2 regions of the Blautia wexlerae DSM 19850 genome follow, and region 2 is predicted to be linked to the other one. Evidence: predicted binding sites of a transcription regulator. Region 2 holds the regulator's gene; the other holds the start of a gene.
What was found. Region 2 encodes HrcA, which represses chaperone genes, less so after heat shock. Its sites were predicted from a motif close to TGTTAGCACTCNNNNNNNNNGAGTGCTAACA; they were not measured.

Region 1 (4,145 bases), 160 kb from region 2:
CCAGGCACAACAGAAAAGCAAGAGGAGAGAGAAAACCAGATACCCTTGACTTTCTTGGTTTCACATTTTATTGCGGAATGGACGGAAAGAGAGAGTTTTTCCGTTGTAGGGTAAAGACCAGCAAGAAGAAATTTCGCAGTAAGATAAAAGCAATGAAAGAATGGATAAAGGCACATCGAGCAATGCCATTGGAACTGATATTTAAAACAGTGAATGCAAAATTGCGGGGACATTATCAGTATTATGGAGTGACCGACAATACAAGGGAAGTGAAGAATTTCCTAGTACAGACAAAATGGTTATTGTATAAATGGCTGAATCGGAGAAGCCAGAAAAGAAGTTATACGTCGGATACCTTTTTTAATGGACTGCTTCGAACATTCCCATTGTTAGAACCAAGTATTAAGGTAAGTTTGTTTTATAGATAAAGTATGAAATATAAAGTGAAAAGCCGTATGCGTTAATAGCGCACGTACGGTTTTGCGTAGGGGTATGGGGAGTAATCCCCATATCTACTAGAGACATAACCACATAGATGTAACAATGGACGTATATAACCATGTAAGTGAGATGTCCAGAATTGAGAGTGAAATCACAAGGCTGGAAAGCGTAGCAATTAGCTGACACCAAAAATAAAAAATTGGTGTCAAAATGGTGTCAAACCAAGAAAAAGTGATGATTATAAGGAAGAAAAAGTGTTGCAAACCTCGTAAAATCAAGGTTTGCAAAAAAAATCTCAAAAAATTAGCACTCACCTCTTGACAGTGCTAACAACGTGTGTTATATTACATGCAGAACAAAGGAAACAACATATTTCTCCTTCGGGAGAGATATTTCTCATATAAGAGGAGGGTTAGCCTATGAATATCAGTAAATTTACACAGAAATCCGTACAGGCTGTCCAGGATCTGGAGAAGGTTGCTTATCAGTTTGGCAACCAGGAGATTGAAGAGGAGCATCTTTTATATGCTCTGCTGGAACAGGAAGACAGCCTGATTCTTAAACTGATTGAGAAAATGGAGATAGATAAGGATTATTTCAGAAATTCTCTGAATCAGGCACTGGATGCCAGGGTTAAGGTATCCGGCGGTGAGCTTCGTTTCGGACAGTATCTGAACAAGGCTCTGGTCAGTGCAGAGGATGAAGCCAAGGCAATGGGAGATGAATATGTCTCTGTAGAGCATTTATTCCTTGCCTTGTTGAGATATCCAAGTCCGAGCATGAAGAAACTGTTTCAGGAATTTGGCATTACTAAGGAGCGTTTCCTGCAGGCACTTTCTACAGTACGAGGCCATCAGCGTGTAGTCAGTGACAATCCAGAAGCTACTTATGATACTTTGAATAAATATGGCGAGGATTTAGTCGAAAAGGCACGTAACCAGAAGCTAGATCCTGTGATCGGACGTGATGAGGAAATCCGTAATATCATCAGAATCCTTTCACGTAAGACCAAGAACAATCCGGTGCTCATCGGTGAGCCTGGTGTAGGTAAGACTGCAGCAATCGAGGGTCTTGCACAGCGAATCGTGGCAGAGGATGTGCCGGAAGGTCTGAAGGATAAGAAGATTTTTGCCCTGGACATGGGTGCTCTGGTGGCAGGTGCCAAATACAGAGGTGAGTTTGAGGAACGTCTGAAAGCAGTCCTTGAAGAAGTAAAGAAGAGTGAAGGAAACATCATTCTTTTCATTGATGAGTTACATCTGATCGTTGGTGCAGGTAAGACTGACGGAGCCATGGATGCAAGCAATATGCTGAAGCCTATGCTTGCCAGAGGTGAGCTTCACTGTATCGGTGCAACAACTCTGGATGAGTATCGTCAGTATATTGAGAAAGATGCCGCTCTGGAACGTCGTTTCCAGCCTGTTATGGTAGATGAACCTACAGTGGAGGATACCATTTCCATCCTTCGTGGTCTGAAGGAGAGATATGAGGTCTTCCATGGTGTTAAGATCACAGACAGTGCGCTGGTTGCAGCAGCTACACTTTCACATAGATATATCACAGACCGTTTTCTTCCTGATAAGGCCATTGACCTGGTGGATGAGGCCTGTGCCCTGATCAAGACAGAGCTGGATTCCATGCCTTCAGAGCTGGATGAACAGCGCCGTAAGATCATGCAGCTGGAGATCGAGGAATCTGCACTGAAGAAAGAGACAGATAATCTGAGTAAGGAACGTCTGGAAACACTTCAGAAGGAGCTGGCAGAGCTTCGTGATACCTTTAATACACAGAAAGCACAGTGGGATAATGAGAAGCATTCTGTAGAAAAATTACAGAAGCTTCGTGAGCAGATCGAGGATGTGAATAAGCAGATCCAGAAAGCAAAACAGAATTATGATCTGGAGAAGGCTGCACAGTTACAGTACGGCGAACTTCCGAAATTACAGCAGCAGCTGGAAATCGAAGAAAAGAGTGTCAAAGAAAGTGACAGAAGTCTGGTTCATGAGGCAGTCACTGATGATGAGATCGCAAGGATCATTTCCAGATGGACCGGTATTCCTGTAACAAGACTGACAGAAGGCGAGAGAGCCAAACTCCTCACTTTGGAAGATCAGCTTCACAAGAGAGTTGTAGGTCAGGATGAAGGTGTGAAGAGGGTTACAGATGCAATCCTTCGTTCTAAAGCCGGCATCAAGGATCCGACTAAACCAATCGGTTCCTTCCTGTTCCTTGGTCCTACAGGTGTAGGTAAGACAGAGCTTGCCAAAACTCTGGCAGAGAATCTGTTTGATGATGAACAGAATATGGTCAGAATTGATATGAGTGAATACATGGAGAAGTATTCTGTATCCAAACTGATCGGAGCGCCTCCCGGATATGTAGGATATGAGGAGGGTGGCCAGCTTACTGAGGCAGTCCGCCGTAAACCATACAGTGTTGTACTTTTCGATGAGATTGAGAAGGCACATCCGGATGTGTTTAACGTACTGTTACAGGTACTGGATGATGGCCGTATCACAGATTCTCAGGGACGTACGGTTGACTTTAAGAATACAATTCTTATCATGACTTCCAACATTGGTTCTCCGTATCTGCTGGATGGTATTGATGAGAATGGTGAGATCAAACCTGAGGCTCAGAGTCAGGTTATGGATGACCTGAGAGGCCATTTCCGTCCGGAATTCCTGAACCGTCTGGATGAAATAATTATGTTCAAGCCCTTGACAAAATCCAATATTGGTAAGATAGTAGACTTGATGGTCGGCGAGCTTGACAAACGTCTTGCAGACCAGGAGCTTTCCCTGGAACTGACAGATGCAGCCAAGGATCAGGTTATCGAGAATGGCTATGACCCGGTATATGGTGCACGTCCGTTGAAGCGCTATCTGCAGAAATATGTAGAGACTCTTGCGGCGAGAAAGATTTTGTCCGGAGATGTTCACGCAGGTGATACTCTGGTGCTGGATGTTCAGAATGGGGAATTCATTGTTACGGTAAAGGACGGAAACTAAATGATACCCAAAGATCCAATGATTCTGCTGAGTTATGTAAATACTCAGCTCAGGGATTACTATGATTCCCTGGAAGCACTCTGCACATGCAGAGGATTGAAGAAAGACGAACTGGTGGCGAAGATGCATTCCATCGACTATGAGTATGATGAAGCAACCAATCAGTTCATATAAGAAATATGCGAAATGCTCTCTGACAGCGGGAATTGCTGTTGGGGAGCATTTTTCGTATTGCATATAAGAAAGATCCCTGCTTTAATTGCTCAAAAGTGATAAACTGCGGAGCAGTTATTGGGTCATGTGTTTCAAAATCAGTACAATCTTAAAAAATAGATAAGGCAGTACAAAAAAATGTCAGTAATAAAGATTAAATCGTTAAAATATAAACGAAAATAATCAGGGAATATGTAAAAAATGTATAAAAAAACAGGAAATAAAGTATAAATATTCACTATCCACACAATTGATTTTTGTATGCTGTATGATATAATTGCATCTGTAAAAAACAAGCGCATATTAAATAGGAAGAAACACATATATGAAAAAAATCTCCTGAATGATAATCGCGCTGTACGAAAATACAATATGGAGGTGGCAGTTTTGAAAAAGTTGGTGACCGTACTGGGTGCTTTTTTTGCAGTTCTTCTGGCTTGTCCGTTGAGTGTATTTGCGGCAGAAGGCAGTAAAGCACCA
Region 2 (17,861 bases):
GGTATATATGTAAAATATTTATATATATAAATTTTATATATACTATACTTCGATGCTACCACAATGTCAATACATATATAAAATTTTTATATATATTTTTCGGAGTTCAATCGTTATGGTATCTCTGGACAATTTGCAATGGATTTCTGATATCAAACTATTCATTTGACTATCTTTTGGAGTGTGTTTGAACATATCGGTATTTCGTGGAGTCTGACTCCAATATGCAGGACCTCATGTGGTCATAAAAATATGCGCATCAGCCGTAAAACTGATGCGCACATAAAAATTATTTTACTGTAACTGTAATCACTTTATATACACCATTCTGTGCATATACCCATATCTTACAGTTTCCTTTTCTCATAGCTTTGATTACACCATCAGATGTCACAGTTACTACTTTTGTATTACTGCTTTCATAGTAGAGATTTCTGTGGTGTTTGATTTTTTTGTCTTTCTTTATTTCTATAGCTGTAATCTGAGCAGTTTTACCTTTCTTTAAGGTTACTTCTGTATCATTCTTCTTATTTCCAATCTTTATAATGGAAACAGCTTTGGCTACGCCGTATTTTCCATCCTTAGTTATTGAATGTACTGCTACGGAGGTACCTGTGATTACTTTCTTTCCATCCACCATCTTGTAAGCCTTTACAATGTACTTGTAGTAAGTTGCTTTTTTCAGCTTAGTGGCGTACAAATCAGAACTTCTGAATCAGCGGATGTTCTCGGTAGTACATCCTGGTGAAGTTCAGGAATTTCTGCATATTGTCACTGATATATTTCCCCTTTTTCCATATCATTCCGATCTTTATGCGGATGGGTGGACTGAGGGGAATTCCTTTTATGCCGGAAGAGGCAAATCTGTCGGTCATGCTGGAATAGAGAAAACTTCCATATTTACAGGTCTTTACTAGCTGCAAAATCGTATAAATCTGGCTGCTGCGCATGACGATATCCGGAATGTAACCGTCCATTTCGAAACGTGTTTTCAACAACTGGTTCTGTACGGAATCAGCATTGAAAAAGATTAAAGATTCTTTAGACATTTCTTTTGTGGTAACCACTTCTTTGTCTGCCAGTCGGTGGTCATCACTTACACAAAAAACAACCTGGTCGTTGGCAAGGAGAGCCTTGTTAAACTTATCAATATTATACTGTTCCATATTTACCAGAGCCAGATCCAGAGTGTCGTCCTGTACCAGATTGCAGGCACGGACAGAGCCATATTCCTCCAGAACAACAGCGATTTCCGGATATTGGTCATGAAATGCGATGAGAAGCTCAGGAAAAAAGACGGTGCTCAGCATAGGCGGAATTCCGATACGAAGAGGGGGCTTTACTCTCGCCATACTGGAGTAATCTGCCTGAAGCTCGGTGCAGTACTGAAGAATGTAGGTAGCTTTGTTATAAAGCTCTTCGCCTTCTTCGGTAAGAATCAGTCGGTTTCCCTTCCTATAGAAAAGGCTGATGCCGAATTCAATTTCCAGGTCGCGGATAGCAACGGACACAGTGGGCTGAGTAACGTATAATTCCTCGGCTGCCTTGGTGATACTGTGGCAGCGGCTTGCTGTGCAAAAGTAACGGAGTTGGTTAAGTGTCATAAGTAAATACCTCTAAGTTCGTTCTATATGTCATTTCTATAGCAATTGCAGTATTTTCTGAAACTGCTTTAAGTTATCTTCAAATAAAAAATACCATATACCTATCATAATTTCCATATTTATTTCTAAAGTTTTTTTTTAATGTAGTAATATTGCATAAAAAAAACCTGCTAAAATTGAGATTATAAAAATTTTTTATGGGGATATGCAACCCATTAATTTGTTTTTTTATACGTGCATGATTTATAATAAACTCATCAAAGGAAACGTGCACGGCCGGTACCTTTCAAGAGAGATTAATAAAAAAGACGGATAAGTAAGACAAAAGCGAAGAGCAAAATAAAAAACGAAATCACAGAGAAAAAGTGAAAGGAGATCAATAAAATGTCTCAACAAACAATCACACTGTTATTTCTTGTGTTTACGATCATTAGTTTCATCCTCGAAAAGATACCACTTGGGCTTACAGCTTCGATCTGTGCAATCGGATTGACACTCACCGGAGTAGTGGATGTATCTACAACGTTTTCACAGTATGTAAACAGTAACGTAATCCTTTGTGTTGGCATGTTTGTAGTAGGCCAGGCACTATTTGAAACAGGAATGGCAAATAAAATCGGAGGTCTGGTCACCAGATTTGCCAGAACAGAAAGAACATTGATTATTGCAATCATGGTAATCGTAGGTGTGATGTCCGGATTCTTATCAAACACAGGTACAGCAGCAGTGCTGATCCCTGTAGTCTGTGGAATCGCTGATGAATCCGGCTATTCAAGAAGCCGCCTTTTGATGCCACTGGTATTTGCAGCAGCGCTTGGCGGGAATCTTTCCATCATCGGTGCACCCGGAAACCTGATGGGTGTAAACGCACTTCAGGAAATGGGGCTTTCCACAAGCTTTTTCATGTATGCACCGGTGGGAGTCCCGATGCTTCTGGTAGGAATTATCTACTTCGTTTTCATTGGATACAGATTTCTTCCGGATGGAAAAGGGGCTGTAGGGGCAACTGTTGAAAAACAGAAAGATTTCAGTGATGTACCGAAATGGAAACAGACTGTTTCACTGGTAGTTCTGATACTTGTGATTCTTGCAATGATTTTTGAGAAACAGATCGGAGTCAGCATTGAGATTTCTGCATGCATCGGAGCAATCATTCTGGTGCTGGTTGGAGTTCTTTCAGAAAAAGAAGCACTGGCTTCCATTGATCTGAAAGTAGTATTCCTTTTTGGAGGATCTCTTACACTTGCCAAAGCCCTGGACACAACAGGTGCCGGTGAACTGATAGCAGATAAGATCGTAGGACTTCTGGGTGCAGACCCGAACCCGATTGTGCTTCTTCTGGTAATATTCATTGTAACCTGTGCACTGACAAACTTCATGTCAAACACGGCCACAACCGCACTGATGATCCCAATTGCAGTTTCTCTGGCAAACAACCTTGGTGCGGATCCGAGAGCTGTTGTTATCGCAACTGTTATCGCAGGCTCCTGTGCATATGCAACACCGATTGGAATGCCTGCAAATACTATGGTAGTAGGACTTGGAGGATATAAATTCAAGGATTACGTGAAATCAGGTTTACCGTTGATTCTGGTATCCTTCGTGATCTGTATGATCCTTTTGCCTGTTCTGTTCCCGTTCTATCCGTGAGAGGATAAACCATATGAGACGGAAGATTTTCCGCTTAATGTAAATGTATCAATAGAAATAAAGCAGAAAACATGCTGCTTTAGATAAATAACCCAAAATTAAAAGCCAAACAACCCTAAACCATTGAATGATCAGGAGGTAAATCATGACTAAGGAAAATGGAGTTAAAGTATTAACAGACATGGTAGCAGATTTTGTTGCCCACATTGGAAAAAAATTACCGGACGACGTAGTAACAAAACTGGAAGAGCTTGGTTCTCAGGAAAGCGCAGCACTTCCAAAAGTACTTTATGAGACAATGACTAAGAACCAGGGACTGGCTGTAGAGCTGAACCGCCCAAGCTGCCAGGACACAGGAGTTCTTCAGTTCTGGCTGAAATGCGGAACTAATTTCCCGTACATCAACGAGCTGGAAGCCCTTTTGAAAGAAGCTGTTGTACAGGCTACTTTTGCAGCACCATTAAGACATAACTCTGTAGAAACTTTTGACGAGTACAACACCAAGAAAAACGTTGGAAAAGGAACTCCGACTGTATGGTGGGACATCGTTCCAAACAGTGATAAATGTGAGATTTACGCATACATGGCAGGAGGCGGATGTACTCTTCCGGGAAAAGCAATGGTACTTATGCCAGGTGCAGGATATGAAGGCGTTACCGATTTTGTTCTTGATCAGATGACAACTTACGGACTGAATGCTTGTCCTCCGCTTCTTGTGGGTGTAGGTGTAGGAACATCTGTAGAGACAGCAGCCCTCAACTCCAAGAAAGCACTTATGCGTCCGATCGGTTCTCACAATGACAATGCAAATGCAGCAAAAATGGAGAGGCTTCTGGAAGACGGAATCAATGCAATCGGCCTTGGACCGCAGGGAATGGGCGGAAAATATTCTGTAATGGGTGTTAATATCGAGAATACAGCCCGTCATCCGTCTACAATCGGTGTAGCAGTAAATGTAGGCTGCTGGTCACACCGCCGTGGTCACCTGACCGTAAATTCTGACCTTACAGTAACCTGTGATACACATTCCACATGGAAATTCAACGCATAATCGGAGGGAAAAAACATGATCGAAATCAGAGGAGATAAAAAAGTTCTTATTACACCAATCAGTGAAGAAGACCTGGCTGACATCAAAATCGGTGATATTGTATGGCTGGACGGAGAGCTGATGACCTGCCGTGATGTGGCACATCGCCGTCTGGTTGAGTATGGAAGAGAACTTCCATATGATATCAAGGACAAAGCAATTTTCCACGCTGGCCCAATCGTTCGTAAAATTGAGGGAACAGAAGATGACTATGAAATGGTTTCCGTTGGACCGACAACCTCCATGCGTATGGAGAAATTTGAGTATGAATTTACTAAGCTTACAGGTGTAAGAGTAATCGTTGGAAAAGGCGGAATGGGACCGAATACAGAGCGTGCATGCAAAGAATTTGGTGCGATCCACTGTGTATTCCCGGCTGGCTGTGCAGTAGTAGCTGCAACAGAGGTTGAGAAGATCGTAGAACATCACTGGGATGAGCTTGGAATGCCTGAGACCTTATGGTGCAACAAGGTAAAAGAATTTGGTCCGCTGATCGTATCTATCGATGCACAGGGGCGCAACCTGTTTGAAGAAAACAAGGTTATCTTCAATGAGAGAAAAGAAGCTGCTAAGCAGGCTATTTATCCGGAAGTTAAGTTTATTAAATAATGCATTTCAGTTTTACAAAAGTAAAAACCGTACGATTTCTTCTTTATTGTTTCAAAGATAAAAAAAGATAAACATCATCTAAGATGAAAAGAAAAGGTGGCTCACAGATTTCCTTCATACATGGTCTGTGGGCTGCTTTTTTCTGTATACGAAATTTAAATAAATAGTAACTTTAACCGAATCAAGTAAGTCCCCTGCGGAGGTTGCGAAAAGCAATAAGCAGTGGGTGGGGACTCGCATACAAATGATTATGCCACTGCTACATCTTTTTCCTACGCCTTGAAATAAAAAAAATTATCCTGCAAGATTGTTTCAGGAATTAACATGTCGACACATTAGAGCGTGTCTGAAAAATCATTCCCGCAATCTGCACGCCCCACTTTGCGATATATTTTGTCCGAATTCGGTTGTCGTAGCCCATGAATTTTGGCAAGTAAAGATTATCTGAAAACTGAAAAACAGGTATAAAAAATAAATATAGGGCTGTTGCAATGACGGAAAATAAGGTATGATATCTGCAGAAGCATGATACATGTTTCCATAACCCGGGTGAAGTAAATGAAAAAGGCAATAATCTGTTGAGATATCTTCACCGGATAGACACAAAATCATTTGGAGAAAGTTATATGAAAAAGTTTAGGTTAAATGTACAGAGACATATCTGCATTTTATTATGCCTTATTTTATATATTACTGTGCTTCCCCTTCCTGTATCAGCAGAGGAAGCAAAATCCAAAACAGTCAGAGTAGGCTGGTATGAGGGAACCTATAATACCACAGGACCAGACGGTCAGAGGAGAGGCTACAGCTACGAATACCAGCAGGCAGTAGCTGCGCATACCGGATGGAAATATGAATATGTGGAGGGAAGCTGGGCAGAACTGATGAGTATGCTGAAAAATGGACAGATCGATCTGCTGGGAGGCATTTCCTATACAGAGGAACGTTCCACTTCCATGCTTTTTTCAGAATTGCCTATGGGAGAGGATAAATATTACCTGTATGTGGATACTTCTAATACAGATATCTCCATTTCAGATCTGACTACATTAAATGGAAAAAGAATCGGTATGCTGCCGAATGCACTTCCTGCCGAAATGTTCCATGAGTGGGAGAAAAGTCATGGAGTGAACACGCAGCAGGTTGATATTACCGGTGTAGATGATGTTCGTCAGAAATTGAAAAATCATGAAATTGACGGATTTGTTTTAAATGAATCTCCACAGTGGGAAAGAGACGATATTTCTCCTGCTATTCTGATTGGTAGCTCCTATAATTATTTTGCAGTCAGCAAAAAACGCCCGGATTTGAAAGAAGAGCTGGATCAGGTAATGCAGAAGATAGAGAGGGAGAATCCTTTTTATACAGACGATCTTTATAAAAGGTATCTCTCCGCAAATTCCCTTGAAACTCTTACGGATGAGGAACAGAACTGGCTGGAACAGCATGGGGCGGTCCGGATTGGATATCTGAAAAATGATGTGGGTATCAGCCTTGTGGATACGGAGTCAGAGAAACCGGTAGGAATTATTAACGATTATATTAGTCTGGTATCCGGTTATCTGGGTGAACAAGCCATAGAATTTCAACTGACAGGTTTTGAATCCCAGGAGAAAGAGCTGCAGGCATTAAAGGATAACAGGATTGATATGATTTTTCATATGAACCAGAATCCATATGAAGCTGAGCAGAATGATATTGTATTGTCAAATACTGTTTTTGAAATTAATGTTGCAGTACTCACCGGTGTTAAGAAGTTTGATGAAAATAAAGAGAATACAGTAGCAGTGAGCAGGAATAACCTGCTGGGGAAGTGGTATATTTCTTTTAATTATCCATTCTGGAAAATAAAGGAATACGACTCATCTGCTGAGGCCGATAAAGCAGTTCAAAGTGGCGAGGCAGACTGCTTTGTTGTGAAGGCAGGACAGTCATTAAAGACACTGGAGGACAGCAAAATGCGCAGTATTTTTCTTACGAAATCCGGCGCTTCCTGCTTTGCGGTCACCAGGGAAAACACAACATTAATGAATATCCTGAACAAAACCATTCAGACTCTGCCTGCTTCCAGACTTTCCAGTCAGTTTTACGTATATGAAAACGCACCGGGCAAGGTTACTCTGGCAGAATACATAAAGGATAATCTGCGGGTAGTTTCCATTTGGTTTGTAAGTGTGGTCTTGATTATTGTATGGATTATAGTTTATCTGCTGATACAAGCGAGAAAAGCCAAGATTCAGGCAGAAAAGGCTAATGCCGCCAAATCAGATTTCCTTTTCAATATGTCTCACGATATCCGGACACCCATGAATGCCCTGCTGGGATACAGTGAGCTGATAAAAAGGGAACTGACTGATCCGAAACTTCTGGATTATCAGGAGAAGATGGAACAGTCCGGAAATCTGCTTCTGTCTATTATCAATAATGTGCTGGACATGGCCCGGATTGAAAGCGGTAAGGTGGAACTGGATGAAGATTATGTGAAGATCAGAGATATTTATCAGGGAATTTACAAAATTTTCCAGGCGGAAGCGGAGAAAAAAGGTATTCACCTTAAGATGGAATGCGATGTCAAGCATGAGCACGTAATCTGCGATGAGACGAAGAACAGGGAAATTTTCCTCAATCTGATCAGTAATGCGGTAAAATATACAGCTTCAGGGGGAAGAGTTACCATAAGGATCACAGAGCTTGACTGTGACAGGAAAGACTATGTGCGGATACGGACTCAGGTAATTGATACAGGTATCGGAATGAGCGAAGAATTCCTTCCATCTCTCTTTGAGGCTTTTGCCAGGGAACGAAATACAACAGACGGAAAGATTGCGGGAACAGGTCTGGGAATGCCGATCATAAAGAAGTATATTGATATGATGTACGGAACTATTGAAGTAGAAAGTAAGCAGGGAGAAGGAAGTAAATTTACAGTTACCCTGGAATACAGGATTGCTGATAAGAGTTACTATGAACGGGCTACGGAAAAATTTTCAGATATGGATGAAACCAGGATCAGCGGAAAACATATTTTGCTTGCAGAGGATAATGATCTGAATGCGGAAATCGCAGAGTTTATCCTGGAGGATATGGGACTTATAGTTGAACGTGTTGAGGATGGAGTTCAATGTGTGTCAAGGATAGAACAGAAACCGGCAGGTACCTATGACCTGATCCTTATGGATATCCAGATGCCGAACATGGACGGCTACAGGGCAACTGAGATGATCCGCGGACTGTCAGATAAAGACAAAGCCACTATTCCAATCATAGCCATGACAGCCAATGCCTTTGAGGAAGACAGAAAAAAGGCACTGGCAAAAGGAATGAACGGACATATTGCAAAACCTGTTGATGCAGAAAAAGTTGAGAAGACTATTTGTTCGGTTTTAGGCAGCCAGAGCGAACAGTAACGCGATACGTATTACTGTTCGCTCCGTTCGCAGTAACGTAGCCAAAATTCATTCCAGATAGCCTGCGGCAATGGAATTTTGGCTTGTATGTCTCGGGATTTTGGCATATTCATGCCAAAACACCTCGCGGAATAGTAGCGTGTGAACAGTAGCGACACGTTCTAAAGTGCAGAACAGGTATTCGCTTGTTCTGTACTTTTTTTATATAGGATGATATACTGAAAACATAACCATACTAAAACATATCTCAATTTTTGATAAGCGAAATTTGATTAAAACAGGAGAATATTATGGATCATTTTAAATTGCACTCCGAATACAAACCAACCGGTGACCAGCCTCAGGCAATCGAGAAACTGGTCGAAGGTTTTAAACAAGGCAACCAGTTCGAGACTTTACTGGGGGTCACAGGCTCCGGTAAGACCTTCACTATGGCGAACGTCATCGCCCAGCTTAATAAACCAACCCTCATCCTCGCCCACAACAAAACTCTCGCGGCGCAGCTTTACGGTGAGATGAAAGAATTCTTCCCTGAGAACGCAGTGGAATATTTTGTCTCCTATTATGACTACTATCAGCCGGAGGCTTATGTCCCGTCTTCAGACACCTATATTGCCAAAGACTCCTCCATCAATGACGAGATTGACAAACTCCGTCTCTCTGCCACAGCCGCAATGTCAGAGCGGAAAGACGTAGTGGTCATTTCCTCCGTTTCCTGTATCTACGGACTGGGTTCCCCTCAGGAATTCTTTGACATGATGATTTCCCTGCGTCCGGGAATGACCAAAGACAGGGATGAGGTAATCCGGGAGCTGATTGACATTCAGTACACCAGAAATGAGATGGACTTCCACCGAAGCACCTTCCGTGTCCGTGGAGATACCCTGGAAATTTTTCCTGCCAACAGCTCCGATACAGCCGTGAGAGTAGAATTTTTCGGAGATGAGATCGACCGTATTTCAGAAATTGATGTACTGACAGGAGAAATCAAATGCCAGCGTTCTCATATCAGCATCTTCCCTGCATCCCACTATGTAGTGCCAGCAGAACAGATTCAGAGAGCAGCTGTAGCAATAGAAGAAGAATTAAAAGAACGTGTAGAGTATTTCAAAAGCGAAGACAAGCTTCTGGAAGCCCAGCGAATCTCAGAACGCACCAATTTCGACATTGAAATGATGAAAGAAACCGGATTCTGTTCAGGAATCGAAAATTATTCCAGACATCTGTCAGGATTAAAGCCCGGACAGCCGCCATACACACTGCTGGACTATTTTGGAGATGACTTCTTACTTATTATAGACGAATCTCATATCACAGTACCTCAGGTAGGAGGAATGTACGCCGGTGACCAGAGCCGGAAGCAGACATTGGTGGACTATGGTTTCCGTCTTCCTTCGGCAAAGGACAACCGTCCTTTAAGCTTCGAAGAATTCGAATCCAAACTGGATCAGGTCATGTTTGTATCTGCCACTCCGGGACAATATGAGTATGATCATGAACTCCTCCGTGCAGAACAGATCATCCGTCCAACCGGACTTCTGGATCCGAAAGTAGAAGTCCGCCCCATTGAAGGCCAGATCGATGATCTGATCGGAGAAGTAAACAAAGAAGTGTCAAAGAAACACAAAATCCTGATTACCACTCTCACCAAACGAATGGCAGAAGACCTGACAGAATATATGAAAGAAGTAGGAATCAGAGTCCGTTACCTCCATTCCGATATCGATACCTTAGAGCGTGCCCGCATTATTCGTGATATGCGTCTGGATGTTTTTGATGTTCTGGTAGGAATCAACCTTCTTCGAGAAGGCCTGGACATCCCGGAGATCACCCTGGTAGCAATCCTGGATGCAGACAAAGAAGGCTTCCTCCGTTCCGAAACCTCTCTCATCCAGACCATCGGACGAGCTGCCCGAAACAGTGAAGGCCATGTAATCATGTACGCAGACAACATGACCGATTCCATGCACAAAGCCATCACCGAAACCAACCGCCGCCGAACCATCCAGGAAGCCTATAACAAAGAACACGGAATCACTCCGACTACTATCAAAAAAGCAGTCCGCGACCTCATTGCCGTATCCAAAGCAGTAGCCGAAACCGAAGTCCGACTCCAGAAAGACCCAGAGTCCATGACCCGCAAAGAACTCACCAAACTCATCGCCCAGGTAGAAAAACAAATGCGCGCCGCAGCCGCAGACCTCAACTTTGAACAGGCCGCCGAACTCCGCGATAAAATGATCGACCTGAAAAAGAATCTGGATATTTTAGATAAATAGTGCTATACTGAGTCTTTTTCATCTGTGTAATCGAATTTGAAGACAAGCAAGTGATATAGTTATTCTATAGCAATTCTCTAAAATAATGTATCTTAATCCAGTCCATCAGAGTGTGAAATCCTGCGTCAGATATCTTCCTTGTCTTTCGCACTTTGCTGAACTGTCTTAAATGCATTATTTACAAGGATTGCTATAGAAGAGGCGATTCGCCTCCCAGGCGAGAGCCCCGCCTGTATAATCGTCCTGAACAGCCAGCGGGGAGAAATTATTGATATTGTGTGCATTTGCAGGATGCTTAGAGATACTTAGTCTGCAGAAATCTGCGTTATGAGCCGGCTGCATCACCTGTCTGAGCGGAGTCTGAGACGGAGCGAGTTTGACAAGCCGGCTCATGCCTTTAGCAGATTTCTGCAGACTTAGTATCTCTTAGCGTCCGAAACCGCACACAATATCAATAATTTCTCCCCGCGTCCCTTTTCTATAACATAATCTTAATAACCCCTATTGTTCATAAAATAACAAAAAATTCACAAAATAATATTGACAAACCAAATCAAGAGTGCTATCTTATGAGCATAAGGTGTTAGCACTCCTAAAACATGAGTGCTAACAAACCAAAACAAAGGCAGTAAAGGAGTGGAACTTCATGGATCAGGAATTAGATGATCGTAAAAAGAAAATACTAAAAGCCATCATCAAAACCTACATGGAAACAGGCGAACCGGTGGGTTCCCGGACCATTTCCAAGTTTGCAGATTTAAATGTAAGCTCTGCCACCATCCGGAATGAGATGTCAGACCTGACAGATATGGGATATATCGTACAGCCCCACACCTCAGCCGGAAGAATTCCTTCTGATAAAGGTTATCGCCTCTACGTAGACGAGCTGATGAAAGAAAAGGAATCAGAGGTTCAGGAAATCAAGGATCTCATGATAGAGAAAACTGACAAACTGGATAAAATGTTGAAGCAGGTAGCAAAGGTACTGGCCTCCAATACCAACTATGCAACAATGATCTCTGTTCCACAGTACAGCGGAAGCAAGATTAAATTCATCCAGCTTTCCCGTGTGACACCCCTTCAGCTTGTGGCAGTAGTAGTGAGTGATAACAATGTCATCCGAAACCAGATCATCAATCTGGATGAGGAGATGGACGATCAGACAATCCTGAAATTAAATCTTCTTCTTAACACCAACTTAAATGGGGTGCCCATTCAGGATATCAATCTGGGAATGATTGCCCGCCTGAAAGAACAGGCAGGTGTACATGGCTCTGTGGTTGGCACAGTCCTTGATGCAGTGGCAGACACCATCCAGGTAGACGAAGACGATATGCAGATATATACTTCAGGAGCAACCAACATTTTCAAGTATCCGGAGCTTGCAGACACAAGCAAAGCGAGCGAGCTGATTTCAGCATTTGAAGAGAAGCAGGATCTGGTAGACCTGGTGAAAGAGAGAATGTCTGATACAGAGAACACAGGAATTCAGGTGTACATTGGTGATGAGATGCCGGTGCAGACCATGAAAGACTGCAGTGTAGTCACAGCCACTTACGAACTTGGAAAAGGAATGCATGGTACCATCGGTATCATCGGTCCCAAGCGTATGGATTATGCAAACGTAGTTGACAGCCTGAAGGCTTTGAAAGTCCAGCTGGACGAACTGATTAAGAAAGAGAGTTAGAAAGGCGGTAATAGAGAGTGTCAGAAGAAACAAAGAACACAGCTCAGGAAGAAGAGACAACAGATACTCCGGTAACAGAAGAAACTGTTGAGAATGAACCTGAAGTTGTAGAGAACGGCGAAGCAGAAACAGAGGAAATCCCGGTAGAGGACGGAGACGAGGAAGCTTCCCAGGATGACAAGAAAGACAGCAAATCAAAAACTTCTTTCTTCGGCAAGAAGAAAAAAGAAAAAGATAAATTTGAACAGCAGATTGAAGAACTTACAGACAGGCTGAAACGAAACATGGCTGAATTCGATAACTTCCGTAAGAGAACGGAGAAAGAGAAATCCAGCATGTATATCATCGGAGCCAAGGACATAGTTGAGAAAATGCTTCCGGTTGTGGATAACTTCGAGAGAGGTCTTGCACAGGCACCTGAAGGAGATTCTTTTGCAGATGGCATGAAGATGATCTATAAACAGCTGATCACCACATTAGATGAGCTGGGCGTGAAACCGATTGAAGCAGTGGGTAAGGAATTTGATCCGAACTTCCACAACGCAGTAATGCATGTGGAGGATGAAGAAGCTGGTGAGAATATTGTGGTAGAAGAATTCCAGAAGGGTTACACCTACAAGGATTTCGTAGTCCGCCACAGTATGGTAAAAGTAGCCAACTAATTTACATGAAAATATAGAATATATCAAATCTAGTTGAAAATAAACAGGAGGAACAAGATTATGGGAAAAATCATTGGTATTGACTTAGGTACAACAAACAGCTGTGTAGCCGTAATGGAAGGCGGACAGCCAACAGTTATCGCTAATACAGAAGGCGCAAGAACAACACCATCAGTTGTCGCTTTCACAAAAACAGGAGAACGTCTTGTAGGTGAACCTGCAAAACGTCAGGCAGTAACAAACGCAGAGAGAACAATCTCTTCCATTAAAAGAGAGATGGGTACTGACTATCGTGTAACAATCGACGACAAGAAATATTCCCCACAGGAAATTTCCGCTATGATTCTTCAGAAACTGAAAAAAGATGCAGAAGGATACCTTGGTGAGAAAGTTACAGAAGCAGTTATTACAGTTCCTGCATATTTCAATGATGCTCAGCGTCAGGCAACAAAAGATGCCGGTAAAATCGCAGGTCTTGATGTAAAACGTATCATCAACGAGCCAACAGCAGCAGCTCTTGCATATGGCCTTGACAATGAAAAAGAACAGAAGATCATGGTATACGATTTAGGTGGCGGTACATTCGATGTATCTGTAATCGAAATCGGTGACGGCGTTATCGAAGTACTTTCCACAGCAGGTAACAACCGTCTTGGTGGTGATGACTTCGACCAGAAAGTTACAGATTACATGCTTGCAGAGTTTAAGAAAGCAGAAGGCGTAGACTTAAGCAATGATAAGATGGCACTTCAGAGATTAAAAGAAGCTGCAGAGAAAGCAAAGAAAGAGCTTTCTTCCGCAACAACTACAAACATCAATCTGCCATTCATCACAGCTACAGCAGAAGGCCCGAAACACTTCGATATGAACCTTACAAGAGCTAAATTCGATGAATTAACACATGACTTAGTAGAAATGACAGCAGAACCGGTACGTCGTGCACTTTCAGATGCAGGTATCACAGCATCTGAACTTGGCCAGGTACTTCTGGTTGGTGGATCTTCCCGTATCCCGGCTGTTCAGGATAAAGTAAGACAGTTAACAGGCAAAGAGCCAAGCAAGAACCTGAACCCGGATGAGTGTGTAGCACTTGGTGCTTCTATCCAGGGTGGTAAACTTGCAGGTGATGCAGGTGCAGGTGATATCCTTCTTCTGGATGTTACTCCACTGTCACTGTCCATCGAGACAATGGGTGGTATTGCAACAAGACTGATTGAGAGAAATACTACAATTCCTACAAGAAAGAGCCAGATTTTCTCAACAGCAGCAGACAACCAGACAGCAGTAGATATCAACGTTGTACAGGGTGAGCGTCAGTTTGCAAAAGACAACAAATCCCTTGGTCAGTTCCGTCTGGACGGAATCCCGCCAGCACGTCGTGGCGTTCCGCAGATTGAAGTTACATTTGATATCGATGCAAACGGTATCGTAAATGTATCTGCTAAGGATCTTGGAACAGGTAAAGAACAGCACATCACAATCACAGCTGGTTCTAACATGTCTGATTCCGATATCGACAAGGCAGTAAAAGAAGCTGCTGAGTTTGAAGCACAGGATAAGAAACGTAAAGAAGCAATCGATACAAGAAACAATGCTGATTCCATGGTATTCCAGGTTGAGAATGCACTGAAAGAAGCCGGAGACAAGATCGATGCTAATGATAAAGCTGCTGTAGAAGCAGACCTGAACGCACTGAAAGATTTACTGTCTCAGACTGCAAATGCAGAAGAGATGACAGATTCTCAGGTAGCAGATATCAAAGCTGCTCAGGAGAAGATGATGGAAAGTGCTCAGAAGCTTTTCGCTAAAATGTATGAGCAGACACAGCAGGCAGGCGGCCAGGCAGGACCGGACATGAATATGGGCGGCGGTGCAGCAGGCAGCACAGATGCAGGAAACAACGATGATGTTGTAGATGCTGATTACAAAGAAGTATAATGTGACATTTCTGTAAAAGCAGAGATTTGCAACGGAAATATCAATAATAACTGTTCAGTGGGAGAGTCTCTCTCACTGAATAGTTGTGTTATAAATAAAACGGGTATAGGATTAAAATCATGGCTGATAAGAGAGATTATTATGAAGTCTTAGGCGTGGACAAAAGCGCCGATGACGCAACACTTAAAAAAGCATATCGTAAGCTGGCCAAGAAGTATCACCCGGATGTAAATCCAGGAGATAAAGAGGCTGAGGCGAAATTTAAAGAGGCAACAGAGGCTTACACCATCTTAAGCGATCCGGAGAAGAGAAAACAGTATGACCAGTTTGGCCATGCGGCTTTTGAAAACGGTGGAGGAGGTGCCGGCGGCGGCTTCGGAGGTTTTGATTTTAACGGTGCTGATATGGGTGATATCTTCGGCGATATTTTCGGCGATTTATTTGGCGGCGGCAGCAGAAGTAGACGTGCTAATAATGGTCCGATGAAGGGAGCTAATCTCCGCGCACGCGTAAATATTACTTTTGAAGAAGCTGTCTTTGGCTGTGAGAAGGAACTGGAGATCGTACTGAAAGACGAGTGCACCACCTGTCATGGAACAGGTGCGAAGCCGGGTACTTCACCGGTAACCTGTCCGAAATGTCATGGAGAAGGTCAGGTTGTTTATACACAGCAGTCCATGTTTGGAATGGTGCGTAATGTACAGACTTGTCCGGATTGTCATGGATCAGGTAAGATCATCAAGGATAAATGTACTTCCTGCCGCGGAACCGGATATACATCTTCAAGAAAGAAGATTCAGGTATCTGTACCTGCAGGTATTGACAATGGTCAGAGCATCCGCATCCGTGAGAAGGGTGAACCGGGTACAAACGGAGGTCCGAGAGGCGATCTGCTTGTAGAAGTAAATGTTGCACGTCATCCGATCTTCCAGAGACAGGATATGAATATCTTCTCTACTGCGCCTCTTACATACGCGCAGGCAGCACTGGGCGGTACTGTACGTATCAACACAGTGGATGGAGAGGTTGAATATGAAGTGAAACCCGGAACTCAGACAGACACAAGGATCCGTCTGAAAGGAAAAGGTGTACCGTCTCTGAGAAACAAGAATGTACGTGGCGATCATTATGTGACTTTTGTTGTGCAGGTTCCTACAAACCTCAACGAAGAAGCAAAAGAAGCACTGCGCAAATTCGATGAGGCGTGTGGTAACCGTCCGAAATCAAAAGATTCTGATGATTTTGAAAAACCGGAAAAGAAGAAAAAGAGTTTCATGGATAAATTAAAAGAGACTTTTGAGGATTAATTATAAAAGAAAATTAAAGAAAAGAGGTTTACCCTCTTTTCTTTTTTTGTATAGTCGTGTATATTGAAGAGTAACGGTAAAAATCAGATGAACAGACAGGAATAAAAGTTTCCTGAGAAATGGAGAGATATTTGACAAAAACAGAGAAGATCGCAGCTTTTAGGGAGAAGTATCTCCCTGTATGGGTAATTTTGCCGCTGATAAGCATTTTTGTATTAAACTGTCTTATTTACTGGGGAAGCGGAGTACTGACAGCAGACAGATATCATTTTGATTTTACCATGTCACTGGACAGGGCAGTGCCGTTAATACCACAGTTTATCTGGATTTATATTCTGGCATTTCCTTTTTGGGCAGTGAATTATATTCTGGCTGCACAGAGAGGAAAAGATGGATTTTATCGGTTTGTGGCAACTGATCTGACTGTTCATATTACATGTTTTATTATTTTTCTGGTTTTGCCAACTACCAATGTCAGACCTGAGCTTGCAGGAACTACATGGTCCCAGCAGATGCTTAAGTTTGTTTATCTCATGGATGGTGGAAACAGTCCGTCTAACTTATTTCCGTCAATCCATTGTTATGTAAGCTGGCTGAGCTGGCGCGGAGTCAGTAAATCAGAGAATATTCCAAAATGGTATCAGCATTTTTCACTGATATTTGCAATACTGATCATTATTTCTACCCAGGTGCTTAAACAGCATTATCTGGTGGATGCCATTGCCGGAGTTGCACTGGTAGAACTGGCGTGGAGATTTTACAGCAAAGGAAACCGCCACGAGATATTCAGACATTTTTTTGAAAAAATAAGTGAAGCATGCAGTCGGTGGGTAAATAAGAATTGACTGGATGTGGTGAGATGCTGCATTATGGGAATAGCTGCAGAGTAACAGAGAATGGGCCAGACATATTTTTGGATGATAATAGTTAATTATATAACATAAAGAAATGGAGACAATTACATGAAGTGGAACCGTTTTACAGTAAAAACGAAAACAGAAGCAGAAGATATCGTTATCAGCACACTTGCAGAAGTCGGCATTGAAGGCGTGGAAATTCAGGACAAACAGCCTCTGACTGAGGAAGACAAGGCTCAGATGTTTGTAGATATTATGCCGGAAGGACCTGCAGATGACGGCGTTGCCTATCTGAATTTTTATCTGGAAGAAGATGCAGACAAAGAAGCAATCCTGAAAGATGTTCGTGAAGCATTAGATGACCTGAAGAATTTTATGGACATCGGAGAAGCTACCATTGAAGAATCTCAGACAGAGGACAAGGACTGGATCAACAACTGGAAACAGTATTTCCACCAGTTCTATGTAGATGATATCCTTATCGTACCGTCATGGGAAGAAGTAAAAGCAGAGGATAAAGACAAGATGATCCTCCACATTGATCCGGGTACAGCCTTCGGTACAGGTATGCATGAGACTACTCAGCTTGTGATTCGCCAGTTAAAGAAATATGTAACACCGGATACAGAGATGCTTGACGTAGGAACCGGAAGCGGTATCCTTGGTATCGTTGCCCTGAAACTTGGTGCGAAACATGTACTGGGAACAGACCTTGATCCATGTGCAGTTCCTGCAGTTGCAGAGAATAAAGAAGCAAACCAGATCGTGGAT

Region 1: a site for HrcA is predicted at 743-773, ahead of clpB (ATP-dependent chaperone ClpB). Genes of this name have one in related genera too.

The regions. Positions count from the first base shown of each region.
Region 1 covers NZ_CP102267.1:3,354,276-3,358,420, reverse strand. The annotation lists gene NQ550_RS15620 (reverse transcriptase domain-containing protein) at 1-428, shown strand, start outside; gene clpB (ATP-dependent chaperone ClpB) at 861-3,452, shown strand; gene NQ550_RS15610 (DUF4250 domain-containing protein) at 3,453-3,626, shown strand; gene NQ550_RS15605 (sodium:proton antiporter) at 4,053-4,145, shown strand, end outside.
Region 2 covers NZ_CP102267.1:3,182,963-3,200,823, reverse strand. The annotation lists gene NQ550_RS14865 (Ig-like domain-containing protein) at 290-700, opposite strand; gene NQ550_RS14860 (LysR family transcriptional regulator) at 702-1,604, opposite strand; gene NQ550_RS14855 (SLC13 family permease) at 1,989-3,254, shown strand; gene ttdA (L(+)-tartrate dehydratase subunit alpha) at 3,400-4,305, shown strand; gene ttdB (L(+)-tartrate dehydratase subunit beta) at 4,321-4,953, shown strand; gene NQ550_RS22615 (DUF6783 domain-containing protein) at 5,273-5,341, opposite strand; gene NQ550_RS22925 (DUF6783 domain-containing protein) at 5,321-5,401, shown strand; gene NQ550_RS14840 (transporter substrate-binding domain-containing protein) at 5,580-8,360, shown strand; gene uvrB (excinuclease ABC subunit UvrB) at 8,651-10,639, shown strand; gene hrcA (heat-inducible transcriptional repressor HrcA) at 11,286-12,326, shown strand; gene grpE (nucleotide exchange factor GrpE) at 12,344-12,988, shown strand; gene dnaK (molecular chaperone DnaK) at 13,049-14,926, shown strand; gene dnaJ (molecular chaperone DnaJ) at 15,046-16,233, shown strand; gene NQ550_RS14810 (phosphatase PAP2 family protein) at 16,353-17,078, shown strand; gene prmA (50S ribosomal protein L11 methyltransferase) at 17,196-17,861, shown strand, end outside.